4 regions of the Variovorax sp. AC103 genome follow, and region 4 is predicted to be linked to each of the others. Evidence: predicted binding sites of a transcription regulator. Region 4 holds the regulator's gene; each other region holds the start of a gene.

Region 1 (7,529 bases), on a different contig from region 4:
GGGATTTGTATGAAATCACAGAAGACATCGAGCATGTCATTGCATGCCGTGCTGCTTGCAACTGCCAGCCCGTGGGAACGAGCTTTCGGAAATGAAAAGAGATTTGTTCTTCCCGTGATCGAACCTGCAGCAATCAACTTCTCCTGAAATGACTCAAGCATGCGTATCAGTCTCGCTCCGACTGATGGGATTGGTCGCGCGACTCGGTCGCGGGCGTCAATGGAGCCCGATTTTCTTCGTTCAAAAATCAGCCAGTCGCTCTCAAGGCTGAGACAGTTTCCAGCTACCAAATCGACCAGTTCTCCTTGCCGCCTTGCCATGAGCGTTCCGATGACGATTTGGATGGCCCCGCCGAGCGCGAGCAGAAGTTCATACAGGCCACGCCCCTCCCTAAACCGACGGAAATAGGCGGCCTCTAGTTGGGACACCTGAAGCGGATCGAACGTTGCTTGAGACCGTGGTAGTGATTTTTGAATCTCTGATTGCAAGCTCCAACAATCCGTTCCAAGATCTCGCAAGTTGGGACCGAGATACCGAGCGATCGAAACCTTGGTCAAGTGGTGGGCAACGGTCTCTCCGCTAGACAAAGCTTCGTTAGAGATAGCCGCATATGCATCCAGGATTTCTTGGCCGAACTTAAGCGAGAACTCGACCGCTCGAGCGAATGCGGTGAGCACAATCAAGTGAGGGAGCGTGGCGTATCGTCCTGGTCGAGCAGGGGTGAGTTCGGCTATGAAGGCACGATTCTGCGTAGCCAGAAGAAGCCCTTTTGGCACTGAAAGGCCGATCTGACCAAGTAGACGAAATTTGCCTATCGCATTGATGCAGTCCCGCAAGGTCCAACCGGAGCCTTCGCTTGCTCGCACTGGAGCCGACGGCATTTCTCGAGCAAGGTATGGACCAGGGAGAATGTTCAGTTCTGCCAGAGTTGGCTTTTGCCAGTTCGACCTGAGTGTTCCGCAGGGATAGATGTGCGCGAGAAATTTGTTCTGTCTGACGGTGTACCGGCAGCCTTGGTCTCCTCGATGCAGCGTGCAGTAGAACCCATTTAGCCAAAGCCAGATGCGTGCGCTGACGACCTCTTCGGACGAGAGCATCAAGGTTCCATCATGAATACCCATCGCGATGAAGGGAGAAGCCTTCAGAACATCTTCTCGAACACGGGGGCTCAAGTCTTTGCCAGCAGCTCTGAGAAAATTTTGCACCCGCGATGTCCAGTCATAGATAGCATCGCAGGATGCTTCTGTACTGAACGCTCGCAGCATTTGATATCCATCGGACTCTGTAAACGCATCAAGACCAAATTGGGCAAGCTGCAGCCGATGCGCATTGATCAACATGTACTCACAGATGCGAATCGCTGTCGATACTCTTGCGGCCGTTGTTGAGCTTGCGTATGGAAGCCCCGCTGTCGCGTCCAGATGAGATTGAGCCAGTAAGAATGATTTGAACGTATGCAACAGCCTTTGATGTTGCGGATCAGTTAGGTGAGATTTATCTTCAAGTAAAACATCCCAATTTATCTGAGTCGTCGAACCGCCAAAGTGGACGGTCCAGCTTCTTGCTTTATATGGGGAGCGCAGCCATTTCGCCGCGTAGAGCGCGTGTTTTTGTGAGGACGCCGCCTCCAAAGCCTCCTCGAACAATTTCCGTTCGGAAGTCTCACTGCGCATAAGCGAACCGCTCTACAAGCGCCGGATGCGCAAGTGTCTCGGCACTGGCAAGATATGCTCGAATATCTTCACGCCTCACTGCAGTAGAACGCACGTAGGGAATAAGCGCTGTAGTCATCTCTGCCCAATATTTCGCCTTGGGGTTCAATGCACGTTCAGAGCTCGAGCCAGCCTTCTCCAAGCTGAGAAGCAACGTGAGGATGCGCTCGTTCAATCCGAAGACAACTTCTTGAGGAACGTCGAGGTCGCCAATTGCCCACGGATCCTGCGGCTGTGCTTCTGCGAGGCTCTGGGATTGTGGCGGGACTTTGAGCGCGTGATTTCTTAAAAACTCGTCCAACTCATCCATAGACGTGAAGTCGGTTGCTTCGAGAAGATATTCGCTGTCCTTGAGTGCCTCAACGATGATGCCGGTCTGAAAAATCCGTATCCAGCGTTCCAAGAAGAACTCGCGAATGACTTTCGGGAGGTATCTTTCCAACAGTTGGGGCTCGTACTTCACTTGGCCCAGAGCCTTTGCCATCTGCTCCACGCTTCTTGTGTCCAAGTACACGATGACGCCCATTGAGGCTCGCAGGCTGGACAGTGAGAACTTTCGAACGAAGTGACCTGCCTCGTCAGGTGAGCATCCAAGTGCCCGCACGAATGACTCCTCTAACCTGGCCACCGGCCATGGATTACTTGTGAGGCCCGACAGTTTCTTGATTCGCGTTGGGTAGGCGAATGCTCTTCCTGATGCGAGCAGCAGATAGCGCCAGTTGTCATCGTTCCGCGCGCGCAGGTGATCCCGTAGAGGCTGCGTCAGTCGAAGGATTTGGTCAAAAGCGAACGCGCTCCGCGCCGTCAGGAAAATCTCTTGTGCGGCAAGATCGGCGCCTCGGCGCAACTTCACTCCGGCGATGATCTGTCCTGTATCTGTGGAAAGAATTCCCTTGACCTTACCTTGCTTGTCGAAGAGTTCGAAGTTCTCGAGGAAGGACGGTGTAATTGCAGGGTGCTCCGAGACGAGAATCGCGCAGTGAGGAGTAAGGGCGCCGGAACGCGGCACCGCAAGCTCTTCTACCCACCGACCTCGAGGACAGGGGAAAAGTGCGTTGAAGTCATATACAGATACGTCAGCGCTGCATGGGTAGCCGTAGTGCTCAAAGGTTGCGGCGCCGTTTTCCAGATGATCAGGATGGTCCCACTCCGTAGAAAACATGACCTTGTCTGCCCCAACTCCCTCTTTCGCCCTTGCTCCGACCACTCTGACCCCGCCGTGCGCAGCGAGCACATGCCGACGTTCGAGAAGGGCCGCCATTCTTTCTACCTCAGTCCAAGCCCATTGCTTGATTCGATCGGCATCCGCGCGAATCTGACAAAAAATAAACTGCAAGGCTTGGTCATCGGTGAGCTCCAAGGGGATCGGAGTTAGCAACTTGTCGTGGTAGGCCACCCCAATTTCATTGACCGCTACGTTTGTTTCGGGCATTGAGTTGGAGAGCGAGCGAGGATTGGGAAACCCCCCCGATGGTTCGGCAATGAGACCAGAAGGGAAAACTCGCTCGACAAAAAAACGCTTGATTAAGCTCCGCCACCTTAGAACGATGCCCGATACAAAATTGCCACGATTTCGATAACTGTCCTCTAAATAGAATTCGTAAAGGCGCGAAAAAAAATGAGTGGTGAAATCAGGATCGTGAAGTGTATCAACACTGGCAGTAGGATTTTCGACCTCTATGAATCTACTTAAAGCAACAACGCCGAATAATGTTGGCTTGCGTTTGGTTGCTGCCTCTATTAGGCAAATTTGATATAATTGGGCGGTGAAGGTTGGGCCTAAGAGTCGATAAATCGGCAGCAGAGGAGCCTGAAAGACGACATTTTCCTTTGTCCGACATGGCCAGCCCTGCCAAGCCGTAACTTTCTCAGAATCTAACTCTAATTGATCAAACAGCGCAGCAAGTTGGTCGAGTTGAGGCTGTGAATTTATCCCTATTTGGATACTCCAAGTAAGCTTGGCACCCACATCTGTGGCGATTGTGGCTCTTGCCCTTAAAAGGGCATAAGCGAGCTTTCGGCGGATAGTAATGGTCCCGTAGAAAAAATGTTCGCTATAAATTGCGCCCAAAAGTTGTTTGAGCAACCTGTCTAATGGTGGAAATGAAGATGAATTGATGCTGGCTGCGAGGTCTTGTTTGGTAACCTGTAAAAGGCATTCCAGCAGGCGCAGGACCAAATCACACGAACGCCCAAGATATGGTTTTAACTTAGCGGATGCGCTACGCCAAGTTTCCCGAAATTCGGGCGCACTCACCTCGAACTCGATTGCGCGAGTTGGTGTCCAGTCATTGACAATTGGCACGTCCAAATCTACTGCTTTCATCGCTTCCAGCCTCCGATTTGATTGGCTCCTAACAGTTTGGACAAGAAAAGCTGTCGCGTCAAATCGCGAATTCGTCGAGGAAGAGCACGCCGTGATGCGCTCTGGAAATTTCACCGGGACGCGGCGGAGAGCCGCCGCCCACCAGTGCCACCGCGCTGGACGTATGGTGCGGCGCAGAAGTAGGCCGGCACATCCACCGATCGGTCGCGAAGCGCCCGCCCAGGCTGGCCACGGCAGCGCTTTCCAGCGCCTCGCCGATGCTCATGCCCGGCAGCAGGCCGGCGAAGCGCTGCGCGAGCATCGACTTGCCCGAGCCGGGCTCGCCCATCATCAACAGGCTGTGGCCGCCGGCCGCCGCGATCTCCAGCGCCCGCTTGGCGCCCGCGTGGCCCTTGACGTCGCACAGGTCGGCGTAGCGCGGTGCGGCCGCGCCGGGCGCGGCCTCGACCCGGGCCCAGCCATCGTCGGAGGCCGGCTCGGGAAGTTGCGCGGCCGCGTCGGCGTCGGGCATGAACTGCCGCACCACGTCCAGCAGGTGCCGGGCGCCGTACACCTCGCTGCCGGGCACCAGCGCTGCTTCCTGTGCACTGTCCATGGGCAGCACCAAACGGGTGGCCACGCCCCGCGTGTGCAGTGCCAGCGCCATGGCCAGCGCACCGCGAACGGGCCGCAGTTCCGCGGAAAGCGACAGCTCCCCGGCGAATTCGTGGCCGGCGAGCCGGGCGTTGTCGATCTGCCCGCTGGCCGCCAGGATGGCCATGGCCATGGGCAGGTCGAAGCGGCCGGAGTCCTTGGGCAGGTCGGCCGGCGCCAGGTTCACGGTGATGCGCTTGTTGTTGGGAAACTCCAGCCCGGCGTTCTGGATGGCCGAGCGCACCCGCTCGCGCGCCTCCTTGACCTCGGTTTCCACCAGCCCCACCAGCGTGAAGCTGGGCAGGCCGTTCGCCAGATGCACCTCAACCGTGACACTGGCCGCTTCCAGCCCCAGCAAAGCACGGCTTTGCACCAAAGACAGACTCATTGTTCTTGATCTCCCCAAGATGGTGCGCCCATCGGGGGCACGCCCGTGGTGCAGTTCCCGGAGAAACCGCCGCCACACGAAGCACCTGTTGTAACGATTTGGCGCTCGCTCAAGCTCGCGGGGAATGCGCTGCGGGCGGGCTTTTGAGCAGTTTGGCACGCTCCCTGCTTTGAGCCTCTCAGGTCCCCCAACACACTTTGCGAGGAGTTTCCCGATGACGTACCGCACCGCCGCCCAGGCGCTGATCGTTCTTGCCACGGCACTGACCGCTTCGGGCGCCGCCCTGGCGCAGGCCGCAACCGACGCTGCCGCGCCGGCCGCCGCTCCGGCCCCGAACCTCACGGGAAACATCTCGCTGACCACCAACTACAAGTTCCGTGGCCAGGACCAGGACATGCTGGGCAAGAACGACTACGCCAAGACCAAGGGCTTCAAGCCCGCCGTCCAGGGCGGCCTGGACTACGCCTTCGGCGACAGCGGCTTCTACGTGGGCAGCTGGAACTCCAGCGTCAACTGGCTCAAGGGCAACAGCATCGAGATGGACCTGTACGGCGGCTACAAATTCAAGGCCGGCCCGCTGGACATGGACGTCGGTGCGCTCACCTACATCTACCCGGGCAACTCGTCGGGCAACACCACCGAGCTGTACGTTGCCGGCACCTACGCCAGCGAAACCCTCGGTTCGTTCACCGCCAAGTACTCGCACACCGTGTCGAAGGACTACTTCGGCTACGCCGGCAACAAGGCGGGCTCGGGCCTGAAGGGCACCAACACCGGCTACCTGAACCTCGCGTACAGCAAGGAAATCGTGCCCAAGGTCACGCTGAAGGCCGCCGTGGGCTACACGAACATGTCCAGCGACATCCGCAGCCTGGGCTACAAGAGCTATGTCGACTACAACGTCGGTGCGTCGTACGACTTCGGCAACGGCCTGTCGCTGACCGGCTCGGTGCAAGGCGCGAACAAGAAGAGCTCGTACCTCGCCGTGAGCAACCCGGGCGTGGACTACGGCTTCGGCACCTTCGGCCAGACGACGTACTCGCCGAACAAGGCGCGCTTCATCCTCACGCTGACGAAGACGCTCTAAGCACCAGAACAACGAGGTGCGGCCCAAGCTGCCGCACCGTTTCATTTCCATCCGCAGGAGAAAACTCATGAAGCTGGTCACAGCCATCATCAAACCGTTCAAGCTCGACGAGGTGCGCGAAGCACTGTCGGCCATCGGCGTGCAGGGGATCACCGTCACCGAGGTCAAGGGGTTCGGTCGCCAGAAAGGCCACACCGAGCTCTACCGCGGCGCCGAGTACGTGGTCGACTTCCTGCCCAAGGTCAAGATCGAAGCGGCCGTCTCCGACGACCTCGTCGATCGCGTGATCGAAGCCGTCGAGGGTGCTGCCCGCACCGGCAAGATCGGCGACGGCAAGATCTTTGTCTACAACCTCGAACAGGTCGTGCGCATCCGCACCGGCGAAACAGGTCGCGAAGCCCTCTGAACGAGTCCAGGCCCGAAAGAACAACGATTATGAAAAAACTGCTTGTCTCTCTTGCGTTCGGTTTGAGTGTGCTGGCTGCCGGCACCACCGCCATTGCACAAACGCCCGCCGCCCCGGCCGAAGCGCCTGCCGCTTCGGCACCCGCTGCCGCTGCACCCGCGGCGCCGGCCGCGCCTGCTGCAGCCGACGCGGCACCTGCCGCTGCGGCAGCCGCGGCGCCCGCCGCCGCTCCGGCACCCAAGATCGACTCCGGCGACACCGCCTGGATGCTGACCTCCACGCTGCTCGTCATCCTGATGACCATTCCCGGCCTGGCGCTGTTCTACGGCGGCCTGGGCCGTTCGAAGAACATGCTGTCGGTGCTGATGCAGGTCTTCGTGATCTTCTCGCTGATCAGCATCCTGTGGGCCGTCTATGGCTACAGCATCGCGTTCTCGGGCGAAGGCAACTTCTTTGGGGGATTCGACAAGATCTTCATGAAGGGCATCACGCAGGAAACCTTCGGCGCGCTGACCACCATTCCTGAATACGTGTTCGTCGCGTTCCAGGGCACCTTCGCGGCCATCACCGTGGCGCTGATCGTCGGCGCGTTCGCGGAACGTGCCAAGTTCTCGGCCGTGCTGCTGTTCTCCGTGCTGTGGTTCACCTTCAGCTACGTGCCGATCGCCCACATCGTGTGGGGCGGCGGCCTGCTGGGCAAGGACGGCGCACTCGACTTCGCAGGCGGCACCGTGGTGCACATCAACGCCGGTGTGGCCGGCCTGGTCGGTGCCTACATGGTCGGCAAGCGCGTGGGCTACGGCAAGGAAGCGTTCACGCCGCACTCGCTCACGCTCACCATGGTCGGCGCTTCGCTGCTGTGGGTCGGCTGGTTCGGCTTCAACGCGGGTTCGGCAGGTGCTGCCAACGCGCTGGCCGGCCTGGCCTTCATCAACACGGTGCTCGCCACCGCTGCCGCCGCGCTGTCTTGGATCCTG
Region 2 (7,529 bases), on a different contig from region 4:
AGGCGCTGATTTGGAGGGGGGGAATTCGGGACGGCACGATCTTGTAGGTGGGCTTGCTGACAACGGGGGCTCCAGAAGGGAGCGCAAGAAAAGGAAACAAAAAGGAGCAAAAGCGAATGTATACGCGAACAGCCTACCAGTTGCGGGCTGCGCGGGACGTCGGTCGTGTCCTATACGGCCGGGCGCCTGGAGGCCGTCCGGCGGGCGGTTGAACGCGGCTTCAGCGGGGCTTCAAAGCCGTCTCAAGGTCGGTCCGCAGGCCCGGCGACGGCGGTGAGCCGCGAGGCCAGCGCCACCAGCACCAGCACCGGCACGCCCAGCAGCGCGGTGGCGGTGAAGAAGGTGCTGTAGCCGTAGGCGTCGACGAAGACGCCCGAGTAGCCGGCAATGAACTTGGGCAGCAGCAGCATCAGCGAGCTGAACAGCGCGTACTGCGTGGCCGAGTAGCTGATGTTCGTCAGGCTCGACAGGTAGGCGATGAAGGCCGCCGAGGCGATGCCCCCGGCCAGGTTGTCGGCCGAGACCACCGCGATCAGCGCCGTCAGGTCGTGCCCGCGCGAGGCCAGCCAGGCGAACAGCAGGTTGCTGGCCGCGCTGAGCACCGCGCCCAGCATCAGCACGCGCATCACGCCCAGGCGCATCGACAGCACGCCGCCCACGAAGGCGCCCGCCAGTGTCATGACCACGCCGTAGATCTTGCTGACCGTGGCCACCTCGTCCTTGGTGAAGCCCATGTCCACGTAGAACGGGTTGGCCATGATGCCCATCACCACGTCGCTGATGCGGTAGATGGCAATGAGCGAGAGGATCAGCACCGCCTGCCACTTGTAGCGGCGGATGAAGTCGGCAAAAGGCTCGACCAGCACGTTGCGCAGCCACTGCGCCGCGTTCTTCGCCGGGGCCAGCACGCGGCGCACCGGCTCGGGCGACAGCAGCACGGTGACGACGCCGACCGACATGGAGGCCGCCATGACCAGGTAGGCCGTCTTCCAGGCGCCGTTCTGGTAAGCCGCTGCACCTGTGGCTACCACGGCCGGTGCCACCTCGGCCCAGGCCGCGACCCACAGCACGCCCGCGCCGGCCCAGATCATCGCGAGCCGGTAGCCCGTTTGATAGGCGGCGGCCAGTGCGGCCTGCTTGCGCGTCTCGGCCGATTCGATGCGAAAGGCGTCCAGCGCGATGTCCTGCGTGGCCGAGCCGAAGGCCACCAGCAGCGCGCACCAGATCAGCGGCTTGAGCCCCAGGCGCGGGTCGTTCATGGCCATGCCGACCAGCCCCACGATCACCACGCCCTGCGCCAGCAGCAGCCAGCCGCGCCGGCGCCCGAGCAGCGTGGTCAGCGGCGGCAGCGGCAGGCGGTCGACCAGCGGCGCCCAGACCCACTTGAAGCCGTAGGCCAGCCCGACCCAGCTCAGGTAGCCGATGGTGGTGCGGTCGATGCCCGCCTCGCGCAGGCGAAAGCTCAGCGTACCCAGCACCAGCAGCAGCGGCAGCCCGGCGGAGAAACCCAGCGCCAGCATGCGCAGCGTGGCGGGCTCGAGGTAGACCTTCAGCGCGTCGCGCCAGGGTGGTTGGGGGGCGGTGGGGGTTTCGGCGGGCGTGGCGGACATGAGCTTCGGATTGTCCATGAGCGCCCGGGGTCATCGCGGAGCGCGTTTGTCTTCATTTGTTCCTATGATCCCGCCCCTATGTGCACACGATGCGACCGCTCCGAATTTGCCGCGCCCGCCATGGCGTCGCCCTGGAACCCCCGGCGGGCTTTTTTGCTGGCTGCCGCCGGCGCGGCCCTGAGCGGCCCTGCCCTGGCGCAGGTCAACGTCGGCAACGCCTCGATGGCGCGCAACCTCGTGCCCGCCGACAAGATCGAGGCGGCGGGCGTGCAGCAGTACGGCCAACTGCTCGAACAGGCGCGCGCCAAGGGCGCACTCGCGGGCGACGGCAACCCGCAGCTGCAGCGCCTGCGCACCATCGCCAACCGCCTGATTCCCTTCGCCATGCCGTGGAACTCGCGTGCCCGCGAATGGAAGTGGGAGGTCAACCTGATCGGCAGCAAGCAGATCAACGCCTTCTGCATGCCCGGCGGCAAGATCGCCTTCTTCACCGGCATCCTCGACCAGCTCAAGCTGAGCGACGACGAGGTCGCCATGGTCATGGGCCACGAGATGGCCCACGCACTGCGCGAGCATGCGCGCGCCCGCATGGCCAAGAGCGCGGGCACCGGGGCGGCGCTCTCCATCGGTGCGCAGCTGCTCGGGCTGGGGCAGGTGGGCGACCTGGCGGCGCGCGCGGGCACGCAGCTCATCACGCTCAAGTTCAGCCGCGGCGACGAAACCGAGGCCGACCTGGTGGGGCTCGAGCTCGCCGCCCGCGCGGGCTATGACCCGAAGGCGTCGGTGTCGCTGTGGCAGAAGATGGCCACGGCGTCGAAGAACCAGGGCGGGCTGAGCTTCCTGTCGACGCACCCGAGCGGGCCGGACCGCATCGCGAAGCTGGAAGCGAACCTGCCGAAGGTGGAGAAGCTCTACCGGGACGCGAAGAAGAGCTGACCCTCTGTCTTTCTCCCTCCCCAGCTGGGGGAGGGCAGGGGTGGGGGCACGACGGCCTCCGAAAAAGCGCGGCGCCTGATCGAAGGCCTGCCCCCATCCCAGCCTTCCCCCGGAAGGGGAAGGAGCAAATCCGAACCTGCATTCCCGCCTTGCTCCCTCCCCTCCCGGGGGAGGGTTGGGGTGGGGGCACGACGGCCTCTGAAAAAGAGCGGCGCCTGATCGAAGGCCTGCCCCCATCCCGGCCTTCCCCCGGAAGGGGAAGGAGCAAATCCCCGCCTGATCTGATCCACGCCGCGGCACGTTCCCGCTGGCACGCCGCTTGCATCTCAACTTGTACACATGTTTGGATGCCTGATGATGGTGCATGAAGAAAACGGATCTCCCGCCGCCGCCTGGATTGCGAAATTTGCCTTCCCCGTCGTGGACGCACGGGCCGGCGACACCCTCGGGCTCGCCCTGCCGCTCGCCGGCCTGCGCTTCGCGGTCAAGGACAACATCGACGTGGCCGGCGTGCCCACCACCGCCGCCTGCCCGGCCTTCGACCGCCACCCCACGGTCCATGCAGCCGTGGTGCAGCGCCTGCTCGAAGCCGGTGCATCGCTGGCCGGCAAGACCAACCTCGACCAGTTCGCCTGCGGGCTGAACGGCACGCGCTCGCCCTATGGCGAGGTGCCCAACGCCTTCGACGCGCGCTACGTGTCGGGCGGCTCCAGCTCGGGCTCGGCCTACCTGGTGGCCGCCGGCGAGGTCGACTTCGCGCTCGGCACCGACACCGCAGGCTCGGGCCGCGTGCCGGCCGGGCTCAACAACATCGTCGGCCTGAAGCCCTCGCGCGGCCTGCTGAGCACCTTCGGCGTGGTGCCGGCCGCGCAGAGCGCGGACTGCGTCTCCATCTTCGCGACCACCGTCGCCACCGCCGTCGACGTGCTGCTGGCCGCCGCCGGCCACGACGCGCGCGACCCGTACTCGCGCAACCTGCGCCTGGGCCGCAAGCCGCTGCCCGCGCGCTTCTCCTTCGGCGTGCCCGACACGCTGAACTTCTTTGGCGACACCGCCGCCGAGCAGGCCTTCAACGACGCCACCGCGCGGCTGCTGGCCATGGGCGGCTCGCCCGTCACCATTGCCTACGCGCCGCTCGCCGAGGCCGCCGCGCTGCTGTACGAAAGCGCGCTGGTCGCCGAGCGCTACGCCGCGGTGCGCGAATTCTTCGACGCGCACGGCGAAGAAGTCATCGAGCCCGTGCGCGGCATCCTCGCCGCCGGCCGCGGCTACAACGCCGCCGACGTGTTCGACGCGCAGACGCGCCTGCGCGCCATCGCGCAGAAGGTCGAGCCGATGTGGCGCGGCATCGACCTGCTGGTGGTGCCCAGCGCGCCCACCCACTACACACGCGAACAGATGCGCGCCGACCCCGTGGCGCTCAACCGCAACCTGGGCGCGTACACCAACTTCGTCAACCTGCTCGACTACGCCGCGCTCTCGGTGCCCAGCAGCCTGCGCGACGACGGCCTGCCGTTCGGCATCACGCTGATCGGGCCCTGCGGCAGCGACCTGGCATTGGCCGACCTGGGCCAGCGCTACCACCACGCCACGGGACTCGCGCAGGGCGCCACCGGCAAACCGCTGCCCGCGCCGCGCGCCATTCCGGGCCTTGCCGCGGCCGATGCCGACATGCTGTCCATCGCCGTGGTCGGTGCCCACCTGTCGGGCATGCCGCTCAACGGACAGCTCACCGAGCGCGGTGCCACGCTGCTGCGCGCCACCACCACGTCGCCGGCCTACCGCCTGTACGCGCTGCCGGGCACGGTGCCGCCCAAGCCCGGCCTGCAGCGCGTGGCCGAAGGCGAGTCGGGTGCGGCCATCGCGCTGGAGGTGTGGTCGGTGCCGCTCGCGCAGGTCGGCAGCTTCCTGGCGCTGATTCCGCCGCCCCTGGGCCTCGGCAGCGTCGAGCTGGCCGACGGCAGCTGGGTCAAGGGCTTCATCTGCGAGGGCCATGCGCTGGCCGCTGCGCAGGACGTGAGCTCCCACGGCGGCTGGCGTGCCTACGTCGCCAACCGCACCGGCACCGGCACCGCACCTTCTTCCCTTTGACTTTGATCCAGGAGTCCCGATGAGCACCCCCAACAAACCCTCCGCTTCGCGCCACCGCCGACAGCTGCTGCAGGCCGGCGCCACGGGCCTGGCCGTGCTGGCCGCGCCCGCCCTCGTGCGCGCGCAGGCCGCACCCAAGCTGCGCATCGGCTTCTGGCCCGTGGCCGCGGGCCTGCCGTTCTTCGCGGCGGTCGACAAGGGCTACTTCAAGGAAGCCGGCCTCGACGTCGAGGCGCTCAAGTTCGCCGGCGCGCAGCAGGTCATGGAAGGCATGCTCGCAGGCCGCTGCGACGGCAGCGCCAACGGCACCGGCTCGGCCAACCTCGCCATCGGCGAGATCGCGCAGCCCGGCCTCTTCAAGATCTTCTGCACCAACCCGAGCAACGCCAGGTTCGTGCTCGACGAGTTCATCGTCGGCAAGGACAGCCCCATCAAGACCATGGCCGAGCTGGCCGGCAAGAAGGTGGCCTCGGGCCCCGGCATCCAGAACGTCACGCTGTGCAAGACCATGCTGGAGCGCGCCGGCGCCAAGGGCGCAACGGTGAGCGAGCTGCCCATCGGCCAGCACGTGGCCGCGCTGGTCGCGGGCCAGGTCGATGCCTGCTACACGCTGGAGCCCACCGGCACCGTCGGCCGCATGAACGGCACCACGCGCGTCATCGAAGCCGGCGTGGTGGCGAAGTACATCCTGGGCGACCCGATGGCGCCGTGGCATGGCGGCGCGGCCAGCCTGACCACCGAGTTCATCAAGAAGAACCCCGAGGTGGCGAAGAAGTACATCGCCGCCTATGCGCGCGGCGTGGCGCTGGTGCGCACCCAGCCCGACGAGGCGCGCCAGTTCATGAAGGGCTACACCGCCATCGAAGGCAAGCTCACGGCCGAAGTGCCGCTCGCGTCGTACATGCTCTACAACGAGTTCAAGCCCAGCGATGTCGCGTACTTCCAGAAGTTCTACGACCTGTTCACCGAGAAAGGCATCTTCGAGAAGAAGGTGCTCGTGGACACGCTGCTCTACAAGGCCTGACCATGGCAGACGCAAGCACGACCACGGCCGCGCCGTGGACCCCGCCGGCCAGCCTCAACGCCGCCGCACCGAAGACGCCGCTGCGCGACCGCCTGCTGCCCTTCATCGGCCCCGTGGTGCTGTTCATCGCGTGGGACCTGGTGGTGCGCCTGGGCTTCATCAAGCCCATCCTGCTGCCCACGCCGGCCGACACCATCGCCGCGCTCGTCACCGGGCTGGCGGGCGGACCGCTGCTCACCGACTTCGCAATGACCGTGTGGCGCACGCTGCAGGCCTTCGTCATCGCGGCGGCCATCGGCGTGCCATTGGGCGTGCTGCTCGGCAGCAACGAGCGCGCCTACCGCAGCGTGGAGTTCCTGATCGACTTCTTCCGCTCCACGCCCTCGTCCGCGCTGATTCCGCTGTTCCTGCTGATCTTCGGCGTGAGCGACGTCAACAAGGTGGCCATCGCGGCCTTCGGCGCGCTGCTCATCGTGGTGTTCAACAGCGCCTACGGCGTGATGAATGCGCGCAAGCAGCGCGTGATGGCCGCCAAGGTCATGGGCGCGTCGCGCTGGCAGGTCTTCAAGGACGTGCTGATCTGGGAAAGCCTGCAGCCCACCTTCGTCGGCCTGCGCTCGGCCGTGTCGATGGCGCTGGTGATCGTCATCGTGGCCGAGATGTTCATCGGCTCCGACACGGGGCTGGGCCACCGCATCATCGACGCGCAGCAGGTGCTCAACGTGAAGAGCATGTACGCGGCGATTCTTTCGGCCGGTGCGCTGGGCTACGCCCTGAACATCCTCTTCCTCATTGCCGAGCGCCGCATCGTGCACTGGAGTGGAAGATGAAAGTGACCTCCGACATCGTCCTGAACGGCCCGGTGTACGCCGACGTGCCCAAGCCCGCGTTCAAGCCCGGCCCCGCCGGCACGCACATCACCATCCGCGGGCTCACCAAGTACTTCGCCGGCTGGCCGCTGTACGAGAACTTCGACCTCGACATTCCCAAGCGCGCCATCGTCTCGGTGTTCGGGCCCAACGGCTGCGGCAAGTCCACGCTCATCAACATGATCGCGGGGCTGGTTCCCATCGACGCGGGCGAGATCCTGTTCGACGGCAAGCAGCGCAAGGACACCAAGATCGGCTACGTGTTCCAGAACTACCGCGAGGCGATGTTCCCGTGGATGCGCACCATCGACAACATCGCCTATCCGCTGAAGCTTGAAGGCCGCAGCAAGGCCGAGGTCGACCGGCGCATGGAAGAGCTGGTGGCGTCCTTCGACGTCAAGTTCGACCTCAAGCGCTTTCCCTACGAGCTCTCGGGCGGCCAGCAGCAGACGGCGTCGATCATGCGCGCGCTGGCGCCCAATCCCGAGGTGCTGTTTCTCGACGAGCCCTTCTCCGCGCTCGACTTCGAGATGACGCTCTTCATTCGCGAGAAGCTGCAGGAGGTGTTCATGCAGACCGGCACCACCATGCTGCTGGTGTCGCACGACCTCGAAGAAGCGGTGTACCTCGCCGACGAGGTGCTGCTGCTCACCAAGCGGCCCACCAAGGTGGCCGAGATCTTGCGTTACGGCGATGCGCGTCCGCGCACCGTGGAGACGCTGAGCACCGAGAGCTTCGTGGCCATGAAGAAGCTCAGCCTCGACATCTTCCAGCGCGAAGTGCGCCGATAGAAGGAGCGTTGCCATGACACCCGCACAGATCGAAAGCTACGTCGACGCCGCCGCCGCGGTGCTCGACCTGCGCCTGTCGCCCGATCACCGGCCCGGCGTGCTGCGCTACTTCGCGCTCGCGGCCGAGTTCGCCGCGGTGGTCGAGGCCGTGCCGCTCGCGATGTCGGCCGAACCGGCGGTGCATTTCTCGCCGGTCGAGCCCGAGGAG
Region 3 (7,529 bases), on a different contig from region 4:
CGACGTGACCGTGTGCCGCCAGGAAGGCGGCGCGGCCATGATGGCCGAGGCGCAGGGCAAGCTCACGGGCAAGCCCGGCATCTGCTTCGTCACGCGCGGCCCGGGCGCCACCAACGCGGCGGCCGGCGTGCACATCGCGCACCAGGACTCGACGCCGCTGCTGCTCTTCGTGGGCCAGGTCGCGCGCGAGGCGCTGGGCCGTGAGGCCTTCCAGGAACTCGACTACAGCGCCGTGTTCGGCACCATGGCCAAGTGGGTCGTGCAGATCGACGACCCGGCGCGCGTGCCGGAGCTGGTGTCGCGCGCCTTCCACGTCGCCACCTCGGGCCGGCCCGGCCCGGTGGTGATCGCGCTGCCGGAAGACATGCTGACCGAGGCCGCGACGGTGGCGAACGCGCTGCCTTACGCGGTGACCGAAACCCATCCCGGTGCGTCGCAGGTCGCCGAACTGCAGCAGCGCCTGGCGCAGGCGCTGCGCCCGGTCGTCATCCTGGGCGGCAGCCGCTGGTCCGAAAAGGCCGCACAGCAGTTCGCGGAATTCGCGGCGGCGTTCTCGCTGCCCGTGTACTGCTCGTTCCGCCGCCAGATGCTGATGTCCGCCGAGCACCCTTGCTATGCGGGCGACCTGGGCCTGGGCGCCAACCCGCGCATGCTGGAGCGCATCCGCCATGCCGACCTGGTGCTGCTGGTCGGTGGCCGCCTGTCGGAAGTGCCGTCGCAGGGCTACGAGCTGCTGGCGATTCCGCAGCCGAAGCAGGCATTGGTGCACGTGCACGCCGATGCGGACGAACTCGGCAAGCTCTACCGCCCGGCGCAGGGCATCCACGCCACGCCGCAGGCTTTTGCCGAAGCGGTGACCGCGCTGCGCCCCGCATCCACGCCCGCGTGGCAGGCCGAGACCAAGACCGCGCGCGAAGACTTCCTGCGCTGGAGCGACCCGGCGCCCATCCGCATTCCGGGTCCGCTGCAGATGGGCGAGGTCATGCAGCACCTGCGCGAGGTGCTGCCGGCCGACACCATCTTCTGCAACGGCGCGGGCAACTTCGCCACCTGGGTGCACCGCTTCTGGCCGTTCCGCGCGTTCGCCAGCCAGCTGGCGCCCACCAGCGGCTCGATGGGCTACGGCCTGCCGGCCGGTGTCGGCGCCAAGCGGTTGTGGCCGCAGCGCGAGGTGGTGGTGTTTGCCGGTGACGGCGACTTCATGATGCACGGCCAGGAGTTCGCGACGGCGGTGCAGTACGGCCTGCCGATCCTCGTGGTGCTGCTCGACAACGCCATGTACGGCACCATCCGCATGCACCAGGAAAAGCATTACCCCGGCCGCATCAGCGCCACGCAGTTGAAGAACCCCGACTTCCGCGGCTATGCCGAGGTGTTCGGCGGCCACGGCGAGCGGGTCACCACCACGGAAGAGTTCGGCCCCGCACTGGCCCGCGCGCGAGCGAGCGGCAAGCCGGCGATCCTGCATTGCCTGCTGGACCCGGAGGCCATCACCCCGGGGAGCACGCTGCAGTCGATTCGCAAGGCGGCGTTGGCTGCGGGCTGAGTTCGGGAATCGGCATCGGGGGGCGGGGTTCGTTCAGCGCAACCCGCCCACGTACCGCGGCGGCGGCGTCGGCGGCTGCCCGTCGGGTTGCCGCGCCGCCAGCCGGGCAGCGCGCGCCAGCGGCTCCATCGCCTGCTCCAGCCGCGTGGCCAGCTGGTCGAGCTCCTCGTCCTTGGTTTCGGCGGCGTGCGCGCGCGTCATGCGCACGATCTCGGCGGCGTATTCCGCGTTGGTTGCCATCCACTCGGTGTCGGTCACGCGGCCGTGCTTTCGCCGCAGCGCCACATGAAGGCGGGCGGCGAGGGCGATGCGTTCGCTTTCGGACATGGATGGCATGGTTCCTCCGACGGTGGATCAACTCCCCAGGTGTTCCTTGTGCTGTGCAAGATCGAGGCCCAGCAGCTCGCTGTTTGCGTCGACGCGCAAGCCCACCAGCACATGCACCAGCCAAAGCACCACCGCCGTCCCCGTCGCGCTGTAGATGGCCACGCTTCCCACCGCGACGGCCTGCGTCAGCACGTCGCCCGTGACGCCCGAGATGCGCGCATCGGCGAACACCCCCGTGAGCAGCGCACCCACGATGCCACCGATGCCGTGCACGCCGAACACGTCCAGCGAGTCGTCCGCCCCCAGCATGTGCTTCAGCCCGGTGGCGCCCCAGTAGCACGCCAGCCCCGCGATGGTGCCGATGGCCAGCGCCGCCAGCGGCGTGACGAAACCGGCCGCCGGCGTGATCGCCACCAGCCCGGCCACCAGGCCCGAGCACAGGCCCAGCAAAGAGGGGCTGCGCCGCACGATCCACTCGCCGATCATCCAGCTCATGGCGCCGGCCGCCGCCGCGATGTGCGTCACCAGCATCGCCAGGCCCGCGCGCCCGTCGGCTGCCACGGCCGAGCCTGCATTGAAGCCGAACCAGCCGACCCACAGCAGGCCGGCGCCCATCATCGTCATCGCCAGGCTGTAGGGCTCGAAGGCCTCGCGCCCGTAGCCTTTGCGCGGACCCAGCGCATAGGCGCAGACCAGCCCCGCGATGCCCGCGTTGACGTGAACCACCGAGCCGCCGGCGAAGTCGAGCGCGCCCATCTGCGCGAGCCAGCCGCCCGGCTCCCACACCCAGTGCGCCACCGGCGCATACACCAGCACGCTCCACAGCAGCGCGAACCACAGGATGGCCGAGAAGCGCATGCGTTCGACGAAGGCGCCCAGCACCAGGGCGGTGGTGATGATCGCGAAGGTCAGCTGGAACATCGCGTAGACCGACTCGGGCACGTTGGGCGCGACATGGCTCACCGCCACCTGGCCCGCTTCCTTCAGGTACTCGAAACCCGAGAAGCCCCAGCGCCCGAGCCCGCCCAGCCAGGGCCAGCCGGGCGTGAAGGCCAGCGAGTAGCCCAGCGCGAACCAGGTCAGCGAGACCACCGCGGCAATCGCCACCACGGCCGCCATGGTGGCCAGCACGTTCTTGCGGCGCACCATGCCTGCGTAGAAGAGCGCGATGCCGGGCAGCGTCATCAGCAGCACCAGCGCGGTCGAAGTCATCATCCACGCGGTGTCTGCCGCGCTGATGGAGGCGTGCGTTGCCAAGGCCATGGCCGTTGTCTTCTTCGAGTTGTGGACTGTTGCCTTACGTGCACAAGTCGTGCCACCTTGTTAACTCATCGACACACTTTCGTTCGCAAATCGTGTGTCGGACCTGAGTCAAAGCGGGTAATTCCCAATGCACTGACGCGGTGCACGCTCTAAAGTCTGCCCACTCGCGAACGGGCCCTGCTCGTACTGCCGAGGGTCCGAGGAGACAACTTCCCGATCAACAAGAAAAATCTTCAAAGGCTCCGTACGAGATGCCTGTTTCGAACTTGAAAGACGCCGCTGGTCGGCGTCTTTTTTTTGCCTGTTCGAAGGGCGTGGCCCGGCCTTTTTTCTCAAGCCGAATGCACCCCATACGCTTGCCGCACCTGCGCGTGACGCTACTTTTTTAGTAGCGTTGCGGGTGAGACAATCGCCGCCATGGAAATGCTGGTGGTCACAGGTGCCTCGCTGCTCGCGGGTTTTGTCGATTCGATCGTGGGTGGGGGCGGGCTGATCCTGGTGCCGGCGCTGTTCGCCGTGTTTCCGGGCGCACCACCGGCGACCCTGCTGGGCACCAACAAGAGCGCGTCCATTTGGGGCACGGCCGCCGCGGCGGCCCAGTTCAGCCAGCGGGTGCAGATGCGCTGGGGGGCCCTCTGGCCGGCCGCATTGGCCGGCTTTGCCGGCGCGATGCTGGGCGCCTGGGGTGTCACGATGTTTCCCGGCGACTTCCTGCGCCGGGCGCTGCCTGTCATCTTGCTGGGCGTGCTTCTGTACACGCTGGCGCGCAAGGACATGGGCCGGCTGCACGCGCCGCGTTTCACCGGCCGCGCCGAAACGCTGGCGGCCTGCACCATCGGCCTGTCGATCGGGCTGTACGACGGTTTCTTCGGGCCGGGCGCGGGCAGCTTCCTGGTGTTCCTGTTCGTGCGCTGGATGGGCTACGACTTCCTCAACGCCTCGGCCTCCGCCAAGATCATCAACACCCTGACCAACGGCGCCGCGCTGATCCTGCTGGCGGCCAAGGGCCACGTGTGGTGGCAGTACGGGCTGGTGATGGCGGTGGCCAACGTGGCCGGCAGCCTGCTGGGCACGCGCGTGGCGCTCAAGCACGGCGCGGGGTTCGTGCGGGGCGTGTTCATCGTGGTGGTGAGCGCGCTGATCCTGAAGACGGCGTACGACGCGTTCCTGAAATGAAAAAAGCCCCAGGCGCCAAGCCGGGGGCTTCTTCCAGAAACACCGAGGAACCGGCTTTGCCGGGCCTCGGGTGTTGCCCCCGGTGGCGGGCCTATTCTTCGACGAAGGCTTCCTCGCGCTTGGCCTTGATGGCCGGCAGCAGCACGATGCCCAGCAGCATCACCGCGGCCACCAGCAGCCCCGCCGACAGCGGCCGCGTGACGAACACGCTCCATGCACCGCGCGACAGCAGCAGGGCGCGCCGCAGGTTCTCTTCCATCATCGGCCCGAGGATGAAGCCCAGCAGCAGCGGCGCGGGCTCCGTCCTGAGCTTGATGAACAGGTAGCCGATGAAGCCGAAGGCCGCCACCATCCACACGTCGAAGGTGTTGTTGTTGGTCGAGTACACGCCGATGGCGCAGAACAGCACGATCGCCGGGAACAGGAACTTGTAGGGCACCGTCAGCAGCTTGATCCACATGCCGATGAGCGGCAGGTTCAGGATGATCAGCATCGCGTTGCCGATCCACATCGAGGCGATCAGGCCCCAGAACAGCTCCGGGTTGCTGGTCATCACCTGCGGGCCGGGCTGGATGTTGTGGATCGTCATGGCGCCCACCATCAGCGCCATCACCGCGTTGGGCGGAATGCCCAGCGTCAGCAGCGGAATGAAGGAGGTCTGCGCGCCGGCGTTGTTGGCCGACTCGGGCGACGCCACGCCGCGGATGTTGCCCTTGCCGAAAGGCACTTCGCCCGGGCGCATCTTGATCTTCTTCTCCAGCGCATACGAGGCGAACGAGGCCAGCAGCGCGCCGCCGCCCGGCAGGATGCCCAGGGCCGAACCCAGCGCCGTGCCGCGCAGCACCGCGGGCGTCATGCGCTTGAAGTCTTCCTTGGTGGGCCACAGGCCCTTCACCTTGTGCGTGAACACCTCGCGCTCGTCGTCGGGCTGCGAGAGGTTGCCGATGATTTCGCCGTAGCCGAACACGCCCATGGCGATCACCACGAAGCCGATGCCGTCGGTCAGTTCAGGAATGTCGAAGCTGTAGCGCGCCACGCCCGAGTTGACGTCGGTGCCCACGATGCCCAGCAGCAGGCCCAGCACGATCATGGCCACCGCCTTGATCAGCGAACCCGACGCCAGCACCACCGCGCCGATCAGGCCCAGCGTCATCAGCGAGAAGTACTCGGCCGGGCCGAACTTGAAGGCCAGCTCGGTCAGCGGCGGTGCGAAGGCCGCCAGGATCAGCGTGCCCACGCAGCCCGCGAAGAACGAGCCCAGGCCGGCCGCGGCCAGCGCGGGGCCCGCGCGGCCCTGCCTTGCCATCTGGTAGCCGTCGATGCAGGTGACCACCGAGGACGACTCCCCGGGCAGGTTCACCAGGATGGCCGTCGTGGAGCCGCCGTACTGCGCGCCGTAATAGATGCCTGCCAGCATGATGAGCGCCGACACGGGCGGCAGCGCGTACGTGGCAGGCAGCAGCATCGCGATGGTCGCGACCGGGCCGATGCCGGGCAGCACGCCGATCAGCGTGCCCAGAATGCAGCCCAGCAGGCAATACAGCAGGTTGGTGAAGGTGAAGGCAACGCCGAAACCGATGGAAAGGTTGTGGATCAGGTCCATGGTGCGTGCTCCTCAGCCCGAAATGAAAGTGGGCCAGACCTGGATCTGGAGCTTGAGCGCCCAGATGAAGGCCACGTAGCTGCCGGCGGCCAGGATGGTCGAGAGGATCAGCACGTCGCGCAGCTTGAAGTGCTCGCCCGCCATGCTCGAGATGATCGTGAGGGCGTAGATCGCGATGATCATTCCCATGGCCGGCAGCCCGATGCTGGGCAGCCCGCCCAGCAGCACGCCGAAGGCGAGGTTGGCGCCGAGCACGAAGGCCAGGGGCTTCCAGGCCCACTTGCCGATCGGGTCGCCGTCGGTGGTCTCGACCACCAGCGCCTGGAACATGATGATGGCGCCCAGAAAGGCCAGCAGGATGCCCAGCATCAGCGGGAAGTACCCCGGCCCCATGCGGGCGCCGTCGCCGATGGTGTAGGTCGTGGCGCCTATCGCGAAGGCCCCTCCCACGCTGGTGAACATGACTCCTGAAAAGAAGTCCGCCTGACTCTTGATGCGCATGTCTCGCCCCTCTTGTTTTGAAGGAGTGAGCGTCGTTCTGCGCGGCTGACCGTTGGCTGACCGCGAGGGTACGGACAAATGCTTACCGGGTTTCCATGAGGGCGACCTGACTGCGGGCACGGAAGGGCGCGGTAGAAACGAAAAAAGCTCCCGAAGGAGCTTTTTTCATTCAGAGAGCCGGAGCTCTCGGACGTGCAGGGAGGGCTTAGTAGCCGCCGCGGCCACCGCCGCCGCCGCCGTAACCGCCGCCACCACCGCTGCGGCCACCGCCGCCGCCGCCGTAACCGCCGCCACCACCACCACCGCCGTAGCCGCCACCGCCACCACCGCCGTAGCCGCCGCCACCACCGGTGCGGGGGGGACGAGCTTCCATCGGACGGGCTTCGTTCACCGTCAGGGCACGGCCCTGGAGTGAATGGCCGTTCATGGCTTCGACAGCTGCGAGTGCTTCAGCATCCGTGCCCATTTCGACAAAGCCGAAGCCCTTCGAACGACCGGTGTCGCGTTCCATCATGACCTTGGCGCTGACGATCGAGCCGAACTCGCCGAAAGCCTGTTCCAGGTCGTTGTCACGCACGGAGTAGGCGAGGTTGCCTACGTAGAGTTTCTTGCCCATTGAGGGACTCCTAATTCAAACCAACAAAACAAAGCGATGGAGTCCCAGAATCACAACAAACAAGTGCGCTGTGGCGCGAAACTGACCGATCACCGAATTACGTGCACGGGAGACAAGTCTCACAGACACGTAAGCCGGATTATCCAGCGTGAATTGCAAAAAGAGTGGGAAATTCGTGTGTTATTGCGAAACAGTCCGACCCGGCGGGCGATTTCGCAACGGTTTCAGGAGGTCCGAAAGCCCGTTGTGGTCTATCTCATGCATCAGGGCGAGCAGCCGGCCAATGTCGCCTGAGGGAAAACCCTCACGTGCAAACCAATTCAGGTAATTTCCGGGCAAATCGGCGATCAGCGTGCCCTTGTGCTTGCCAAAAGGCATCGGGAGGCTCACCAGGCGCTGCAGGTCTTCGGGCTTCATCGGGTGCTCAGCCTCCCGCGCGCTTGACGGTGTGGCCCTGCTTCACGAGGGCGGCGATCACCGTTTCGCGGTGGTCGCCC
Region 4 (7,529 bases):
CGTGGTGGTGGCGCCCAAGCCACCACGCACGGCGCCGGTGCCGGCCGAGGCCAACGCGCTGCCGGCTTCGAACGACCCGCTGGGCGACCTCGCCCGCGCGCGCTCGGGCAGCGTGACCACCGCGTCGGCTGCGCCGAGCAGCAGCACCAACAGCAACGCCGCCAGCAGCTCCGGCGCCGATCCGTTCATGTACTTCGTGCAGGCCGGCGCCTTCCGCACCACCGACGACGCCGAGGCGCAGCGCGCCAAGCTGTCGCTGATGGGCGTGGAGGCCCGGGTCACCGAGCGTGAGCAGGCGGGCCGCACCGTCTACCGTGTGCGCGCCGGCCCGTTCAACAAGAAGGACGATGCCGACCGCCTGAAGGACCGGCTCGACGGCGGCGGCATGGAGTCGGCGCTGGTGCGCGTGCAGCGCTGACCCCGGCCTCCGACACGAATAGCCCTTAAGCTTCGCGCCGCGGCGTTTGCCGCCACGATTCATCGACCCGATCGCGCCCGGGCGCACCGGCTGCGCGGGAACTCCCCGCCGCGCGCCGGCTCAGTCTGCCGTACCAACTGGAGAACCCTTTCAATGAAACGTCGTGACTTTTCGCTGGCCGCCACTTCGCTCGGGCTGCTGTCCCTGGCCGCCAATCCGGCCCACGCCCAGGCGCGCGCGCCCAAGGCAGGCACCGAGTACCTGGTGCTCGACAAGCGCGCACCGGTCGACGCACCGGCCGGCAAGATCGAAGTGGTCGAGTTCTTCTCGTACAACTGCCCGCATTGCAACGACTTCGAACCGGCGCTCGAAGCCTGGGCCAAGACGCTGCCGAAGGAAGTCGCCTTCCGCCGCATTCCCGTGCCGTTCGTGGGCAACGACGTCGAAGCCAAGCAGCGCCTGTACTACGCGCTCGAGGCCATGGGCAAGGTCGACGAATTCCAGCCGAAGGTGTTCAGCGCCATCCATGCCCAGCGCCAGAACGTGAACGGCGACGCCAACATCATTGCCTGGGCTTCGGCCAACGGCCTGGACGGCGCCAAGTTCAAGGAAACCTTCACCTCGTTCAGCGTGGCCAGCAAGGCCAAGCGCGCCTCGCAGATGACCGACGCCTACAAGGTGGCGGGCGTGCCGGCGATGGCCGTGGCCGGCCGCTGGTATGTGGATGGCGAGACCGCCGGTAACATGACCAAGGTGCTGCAGGTCGTCAACTACCTGATCGGCGAAGCGAAAAAAGGCTGACCCCCGGGGCTGCGCGCATTGACTGCCGCTGCCTTCTCCCCTTTTTGCAAGGGATACCTGGCCCGCTTCGGCGGGCTTTTTCATCTGTGCGTGCGGGGCTGGCGCAATCAGCCGCATACAATGCCGAGCAAGTTTCGTGCCTCTATGACATTGCATTCTTACCCCACCACTCCCTCCTTCCTCCGTTGCATCGGCCGCCTGGCTGCCGCCGCGCTGCTGCTGGCCGGCTTCGCCTCGGGCGCCCTGGCCGAAACCGCCGACCGCACCAAGCCGATGAACATCGAGTCGGACGCCATGCGTTACGACGACCTGAAACAGACCAGCGTGTTCACCGGCAACGTGCTGGTCACGAAGGGCACGATCATCATCCGCGGCGCGCGCATGGACGTGCGCCAGGACGCCGAGGGCTACCAGTACGGCGTGGTCACGGCGGCGCCCGGCAAGCGCGCCTACTACAAGCAGAAGCGCAATGCGCCCGACGAATGGATCGAGGGCGAGTCCGAAGTCATCGAGTACGACAGCCGCGCCGACAACGTCAAGTTCATCCGCAACGCCGTCATGCGCCGCCTGCTGGGCGCCACGCCGAACGACGAGAGCCAGGGCGCGCTGATCGTCTACGACCAGAGCAACGACACCTACACCGTCAACGGTTCCACCGTGCCGGCGAACACCGCCGTCAACGCGTCCACCCCCGGCGGGCGCGTGAGGACCATCCTGACCCCCAAGGCCGCGGCCGCGCCGGCCGCCGGTGCCTCGGCCCCGGCGGGCGCGAAGGCTGCGCCGCCGGCACCCACCCCGGCGCCCGGCAAGGGCCTGCGCCAGAGCACCACGCTCGACGACGGAGAAACCCGCAAGTGATCGAAACCGCTGGAACGCACGACGCCAACGGCGCGCCGGGCAGCCGCCTGGTGGCGCGCGGCCTGAAGAAGAGCTATGGCAGCCGCACGGTGGTGAAGGACGTCTCGCTCGACGTGCAGAAGGGCGAAGTGGTCGGGCTGCTCGGGCCCAACGGCGCGGGCAAGACCACCTCGTTCTACATGATCGTGGGGCTGGTGCGTGCCGACGCGGGCCAGATCACCATCGACGGCGAGCCCATCGCGCACATGCCGATCCACCGGCGCGCCCGCATGGGCCTGAGCTACCTGCCGCAGGAAGCCTCGATCTTCCGCAAGCTCACCGTCGAGGAAAACGTGCGCGCCGTGCTGGAGCTGCAGAGCGAGCCCGACGCCAACGGCAAGATGGCGCCGCTGTCCAGGCAGCACATCGAGGAGCGCCTGTCCGAACTGTTGTCCGACCTGCGGGTCGACCACCTGCGCGATTCGCCCGCGCTCGCGCTGTCGGGCGGCGAGCGCCGCCGCGTGGAGATTGCACGCGCGCTGGCCACGCAGCCGCGCTTCATCCTGCTGGACGAGCCCTTCGCCGGCATCGACCCGATCGCGGTGATCGAGATCCAGCGGATCATCAGTTTCCTGAAGGAACGCGGCATCGGCGTGCTCATCACCGACCACAACGTGCGTGAGACGCTGGGCATCTGCGACCACGCGTTCATCATCAGCGACGGGCATGTGCTGGCACAAGGCACGCCTTCGGAGATCGTCGACAACGCCGAGGTACGACGCGTCTACCTTGGCGAGCACTTCCGGATGTAAGGGCGGGTGGGCTCTCCATGAAGCAAGGGCTGTCCCTTCGCGTCTCGCAGCACCTGGCATTGACGCCGCAGCTGCAACAGTCGATCCGGCTGCTGCAGCTCTCCACGCTCGAACTGAGCCAGGAGGTCGAGCAGATGCTGGACGAGAACCCGTTCCTCGAACGCACCGCGGAAGAGGCGGCGCGCGAGGAATTCGGGCTCGACGCGGCCGATGCGCCGGTCCCGCGCGATGACGGCGGCGGCGATGGAGGCGACGGCATCGAAGGTGAAAGCGACTTCGCGCCGCCGGCGGCCAGCACCTCTGCTTCGTCCACTGAGACGACCACCAGCACCGCCGACTCCGACGGCCCGGCCACGGAAATCACCGAGCGCGAGCCCGACTGGGAAGGCGACGGCACCGTCGACATGGCCGCGCCCGACGACAGCGAGTGGGGCAGCGACGCCCCCGCGCGCCAGAACAACCTGGGCGACGATGAGCGCGCCGACGCCACCGAGCTCGCGCGCAGCCAGGAGTCGCTGCAGTCGTTCCTGCACCGCCAGGCGCTGAGCCTGCGCCTGAACGAGAACGACAGCGCCGCGCTGCGCTTCCTGATCGAGTCGCTCAACGACGACGGCTACCTCGAAGACTCGCTGCCCGCGCTGGCCTCGGGCCTGGCTGGCGACGACAACGACCAGTTCGACGACCTCGTGCACCACTTCCAGGTGGCGCTCGGCCTGCTGCAAAGCCTGGAGCCCGTGGGCGTGGGCGCGCGCGACCTGGGCGAATGCCTGGGCATCCAGCTGCGCGCGCTGGCCCGCCCGGACGAGACCGAGCAGGAGCAGCTGGTCCGCAAGACCGCCATGGCCGTGTGCAAGCAGTCGATGGAACTCTTGGCGCGTCGCGACTTCAAGCGCCTGGCCACGCTCACCCGCACCAGCGAAGAGCTGGTGCGCCTGGCGCTGCAGATCATTGCGCGGCTGGAGCCCAAGCCGGGCCGGCGCTTCGTGGACGTGGAGCGCAACATCGTGGTGCCGGACGTGATCGTCACCAAGACCGGCCGCGGCACCAACATCAAGTTCCGCGTCATGCTGAATCCGGAGGTCATGCCGCGCCTGCGCGTGCACGACATCTACGCGGGCGCTCTCAAGGCGCACAAGGGCGAGGGCAGCCAGGCGCTGTCGCAGCGGCTGCAGGAGGCGCGCTGGTTCATCAAGAACATCCAGCAGCGCTTCGACACCATCCTGCGCGTGAGCAACGCCATCGTCGAGCGCCAGAAGAGCTACTTCGTGCACGGCGAGCTCGCGATGCGCCCGCTGGTGCTGCGCGAGATTGCCGACGAGCTGGGCCTGCACGAGTCGACCATCTCGCGCGTGACCACGGCCAAGTACATGTCCACGCCGTTCGGCACGGTCGAGCTCAAGTACTTCTTCGGCTCGGCGCTGGGCACCGAGACCGGCGGCAATGCGTCGAGCACCGCGGTGCGCGCGCTCATCAAGCAGTTCGTCAGCTCGGAAAGCATCAAGAAGCCGCTGTCGGACAGCCAGATTTCCGAGATGCTGAAAGAGCAGGGCATCGAGTGCGCACGCCGCACCGTGGCCAAGTACCGCGAGGCGCTGCGCATCGCGCCCGCCAACCTGCGCAAGGCGCTGTAGCAAGCCGACCATGAGCCCTGGCCGCCCGCATCCGATGTCGCGCCGGGGGCTCGGGTTCTTCGCCTTGGTGGCCGTGCTGCTGTTCGCCGGCTGCGCCACCTTGCCCGACGAGGCGCCGCGCCCCGCCGTCAAGGCCATCGCCGTGTCGGCCGATACCGCCCTGGGCAAGATCGCGCTGGGGGCCCAGCCCGACCCCGACCTGAGCGGCTTTCGCCTCATGCCCGGCGGCGACTTCGCCTTCGATACCCGCATCCAGCTGGCGCGCCGCGCCCAGCGCACGCTCGACGTGCAGTACTACCAGATCGAGAACGACGAGACCGGCCGCTACCTGTTGCGCACCCTGCGCGACGCCGCGCTGCGCGGTGTGCGGGTGCGCCTGCTGATGGACGACCTCTACACCTCGGGCGAGGACGAGCTGCTGCTGGCCTTTGCCGCCACGCCCAACGTCGAGCTGCGCCTGTTCAACCCGTTCCCGGCCGGGCGCGGCAGCATCCTGAAGCGCTTCACCGCCTCGCTGTTCGACTTCAGCCGCGTGAACCGCCGCATGCACAACAAGCTGTTCATCGCCGACGGCGCGATGGCGGTGGCGGGCGGGCGCAACATCGGCAACCAGTACTTCCGGCGCACCGCGGGCGAGAACTTCCTCGACCTGGACACCTTCGTGACCGGCGCGCTCATCCCGCGGCTGGGCAGCCTGTTCGACCAGTACTGGAACAGCGTCTACGTGCGGCCCATCGGCTCCGTGGTGCGCACCGATGTGCCGCGCGACGAACTGCAGCGCCGCTTCGAGGCCGCCACCGGCCCCGACACCACGCCACCCCCGCCGCCCCCCGCGCCCAACGACCTGCTCGGCTACAGCCCGATGGCGGACGACCTGAACACCGGCAAGCTCAACCTGATCTGGACCCTGGCCGAGGCCTACGCCGATTCGCCCGACCGCGTGATCGGCAAGACGGCTTCCTACGGCGGCGTGCCGCTGCTGGACGTCGACAGCGTGCGTTACAACGTGGTCGAGCAGATGCGCCGTGCGCGCTCCGAGGTGACCATCGTCTCGCCGTACCTGATTCCCGGCGCCACCGGGCTGGAGGTGATGCGCGAGATTCGCCGGCGCAACGTGAAGATCAGCGTGGTCACCAACTCGCTGGCCGCCACCGACGAGCCGCTGGTGCACACCGCCTACCGCCGCTACCGGCCCGACATGCTCAAGCTGGGCGCCGACCTGTACGAGCTGAGTTCCAGCCGCACCCGGCGCAGCGTGCGGCTCGGGCTGTTCGGCACCTCGGTGGGGCGGCTGCATGCCAAGTCGGCGGTGATCGACCGGCGCACACTGTTCGTCGGCTCGATGAATTTCGACCCGCGCTCCGAGTCGGCCAACACCGAGATCGGGCTGATCATCCACAGCCCCGAAATGGCGCAGCAGATGCTCAAGCTGCTCGACGTGCTCAAGCAGCAGGGCGCCTACCGGCTGCGCTTTGCCGAGGGCAGCAACGAGTCGCGCATCGAGTGGACCAGCGACGACGCCGGCAAGCTCACCGTGCTGACCGAGGAGCCTGACTCGGGCTTGTGGGACCGCACGATGCTCGAGATTTTGGCGCCGCTGACGCCCGAAAGCCTGCTCTAGCGGTGCGCTTGCCGCCCGTCACTTGCCGCTGACGGCCGACCACATCAGCCGCAGGCCCAGCAGCCCCATCACGCCGCCCGCGGCGCGGTCGATCCAGGCCTTGTAGCGCAGGTAGGCCGAGCGCGGCGCCGCTGAAGAAAGGGCCAGCGCGACGACGGTGTACCACCCGGTCTCGATGCAGAAGATGACCACCGGCACGGACAGCGCCAGCACCAGCGGCACGTCGCGCGGCAGGAAGGCCGCGAAGATGCTGGCGTAGACCACCGCTGTCTTCGGGTTGCTGACCTGGGTGGCCAGGCCGACAAGGAAGGTGCGCAAGGGGTGTGCGCCACTACCCTGCGCGCTTGGCGAGGTACCCCCCGGGGGCACCGCCGCCATGGCCAGCGGCTGCCGCGCGCCGCGCCAGATGCGCACACCCAGGTACACCAGGTAGGCGCCGCCGAAGCCCTTGATGGCGAGGTACAGGCCCGGCACCGCCAGGAACGCCGCCTGCAGGCCGGCCAGCGCGGCGATGGCGAAGACCAGTCCGCCCGCGCCCATGCCCAGCGCGGCTGCCAGCCCGTCGCGCCTGGAAGCCACCGCCGTGCGGGCGACCATCACGAAACTGGGACCGGGACTCATCGCGCCGACGGCCATCGCGCCGGCAATGCCGAGCAGGGAAAGGGTGGTGTTCATGGGCTGAAAGGCGTGGCGTGGAGATCAAATGCGCGATCAGCGTGCATTAGTGCACGCTGATCGGGGGTTTGAAAACTAAACTTTAAGTAGTACTCGGGTAACTTTTGGTTTACATTTTCTGCACCGGAGTTACTGATGCAAAAAATGAAAAACCTCATCCTTCTGGCCGTCTGGGCTGTGGTGCTGTCGTTTTTGCTGAGTTTCTTCTACTGGAGCGACGCCCCGCTGGCCGAGCAGCTGCTGTTCGGGGCGTTCATGACGGTGGTCACCGGTGCCTGGATGCTGGTGCTGCTGAACCTGCCGCGTGCGTTCGTGGCCTCCCGCAACTGGCTCAAGGCCTCCAAGGACGACGAGCGCAAGCGCCTGGCCGGCCTCCATCACCCCGGCGCCTAGGGCTGGATGTTGACGGCCTCGACCTGCACCAGCAGTTTCACCTTGTTCTCGAAGCCGAAGTTCAGCCCCCAGGTCATTCCCCAGTCGCTGCGCTCCACGGTCGTCTCGAAGTCGCCGCCGCAGACCTGGCGGTTGATGAGCGGGCTCAGGTAGCAGTTGAAGCGCGCGGCCTTCAGCGTCACCGGCCGGGTCTGGCCCATCAGGGTGAGCGTGCCGGGCACGTCGGCCACCTTGTCGCCGCTGAAGTCGATGCGATCGGCCACGAAGCGCGCGGTCGGAAACTCCGCCACATTGAAGAAATCCTTGCTCTGCACGTGACGGTTGAGCAGGTCGACGCCCGT

What was found. Region 4 encodes sigma-54, which starts transcription at its own class of promoters, with help from an activator protein. Its sites were predicted from a motif close to TGGCANGNAANCTGCTTT; they were not measured.
Region 1: the regulator sigma-54 is predicted to act here: its motif matches at 5,213-5,230, upstream of AC0IYU_RS05680 (TorF family putative porin).
Region 2: the regulator sigma-54 is predicted to act here: its motif matches at 2,855-2,872, upstream of atzF (allophanate hydrolase).
Region 3: the regulator sigma-54 is predicted to act here: its motif matches at 3,174-3,191, upstream of AC0IYU_RS05125 (ammonium transporter).

Annotation. Positions count from the first base shown of each region.
Region 1 is NZ_CEEDFC010000003.1:205,376-212,904, reverse strand. Features, by position in the region: gene AC0IYU_RS05695 (hypothetical protein) at 1-1,673, opposite strand, end outside; gene AC0IYU_RS05690 (hypothetical protein) at 1,663-4,038, opposite strand; partial or broken gene AC0IYU_RS05685 (YifB family Mg chelatase-like AAA ATPase) at 4,106-5,059, opposite strand; gene AC0IYU_RS05680 (TorF family putative porin) at 5,274-6,146, shown strand; gene glnK (P-II family nitrogen regulator) at 6,214-6,552, shown strand; gene AC0IYU_RS05670 (ammonium transporter) at 6,582-7,529, shown strand, end outside.
Region 2 is NZ_CEEDFC010000003.1:153,352-160,880, reverse strand. Features, by position in the region: gene AC0IYU_RS05445 (beta-ketoacyl-[acyl-carrier-protein] synthase family protein) at 1-37, opposite strand, end outside; gene AC0IYU_RS05440 (AmpG family muropeptide MFS transporter) at 243-1,628, opposite strand; gene AC0IYU_RS05435 (M48 family metallopeptidase) at 1,689-2,546, shown strand; gene atzF (allophanate hydrolase) at 2,901-4,637, shown strand; gene AC0IYU_RS05425 (ABC transporter substrate-binding protein) at 4,657-5,661, shown strand; gene AC0IYU_RS05420 (ABC transporter permease) at 5,664-6,491, shown strand; gene AC0IYU_RS05415 (ABC transporter ATP-binding protein) at 6,488-7,321, shown strand; gene AC0IYU_RS05410 (AtzG-like protein) at 7,335-7,529, shown strand, end outside.
Region 3 is NZ_CEEDFC010000003.1:89,364-96,892, reverse strand. Features, by position in the region: gene AC0IYU_RS05135 (thiamine pyrophosphate-binding protein) at 1-1,546, shown strand, start outside; gene AC0IYU_RS05130 (hypothetical protein) at 1,580-1,882, opposite strand; gene AC0IYU_RS05125 (ammonium transporter) at 1,901-3,136, opposite strand; gene AC0IYU_RS05120 (sulfite exporter TauE/SafE family protein) at 3,554-4,312, shown strand; gene AC0IYU_RS05115 (tripartite tricarboxylate transporter permease) at 4,404-5,915, opposite strand; gene AC0IYU_RS05110 (tripartite tricarboxylate transporter TctB family protein) at 5,928-6,416, opposite strand; gene AC0IYU_RS05105 (RNA recognition motif domain-containing protein) at 6,622-7,032, opposite strand; gene AC0IYU_RS05100 (DUF3820 family protein) at 7,213-7,449, opposite strand; gene AC0IYU_RS05095 (translation initiation factor Sui1) at 7,457-7,529, opposite strand, start outside.
Region 4 is NZ_CEEDFC010000029.1:82,367-89,895, reverse strand. Features, by position in the region: gene AC0IYU_RS31225 (SPOR domain-containing protein) at 1-418, shown strand, start outside; gene AC0IYU_RS31220 (thiol:disulfide interchange protein DsbA/DsbL) at 572-1,219, shown strand; gene lptA (lipopolysaccharide transport periplasmic protein LptA) at 1,364-2,077, shown strand; gene lptB (LPS export ABC transporter ATP-binding protein) at 2,074-2,868, shown strand; gene rpoN (RNA polymerase factor sigma-54) at 2,886-4,499, shown strand; gene AC0IYU_RS31200 (phospholipase D family protein) at 4,510-6,120, shown strand; gene AC0IYU_RS31195 (LysE family translocator) at 6,139-6,795, opposite strand; gene AC0IYU_RS31190 (hypothetical protein) at 6,931-7,188, shown strand; gene AC0IYU_RS31185 (YceI family protein) at 7,185-7,529, opposite strand, start outside.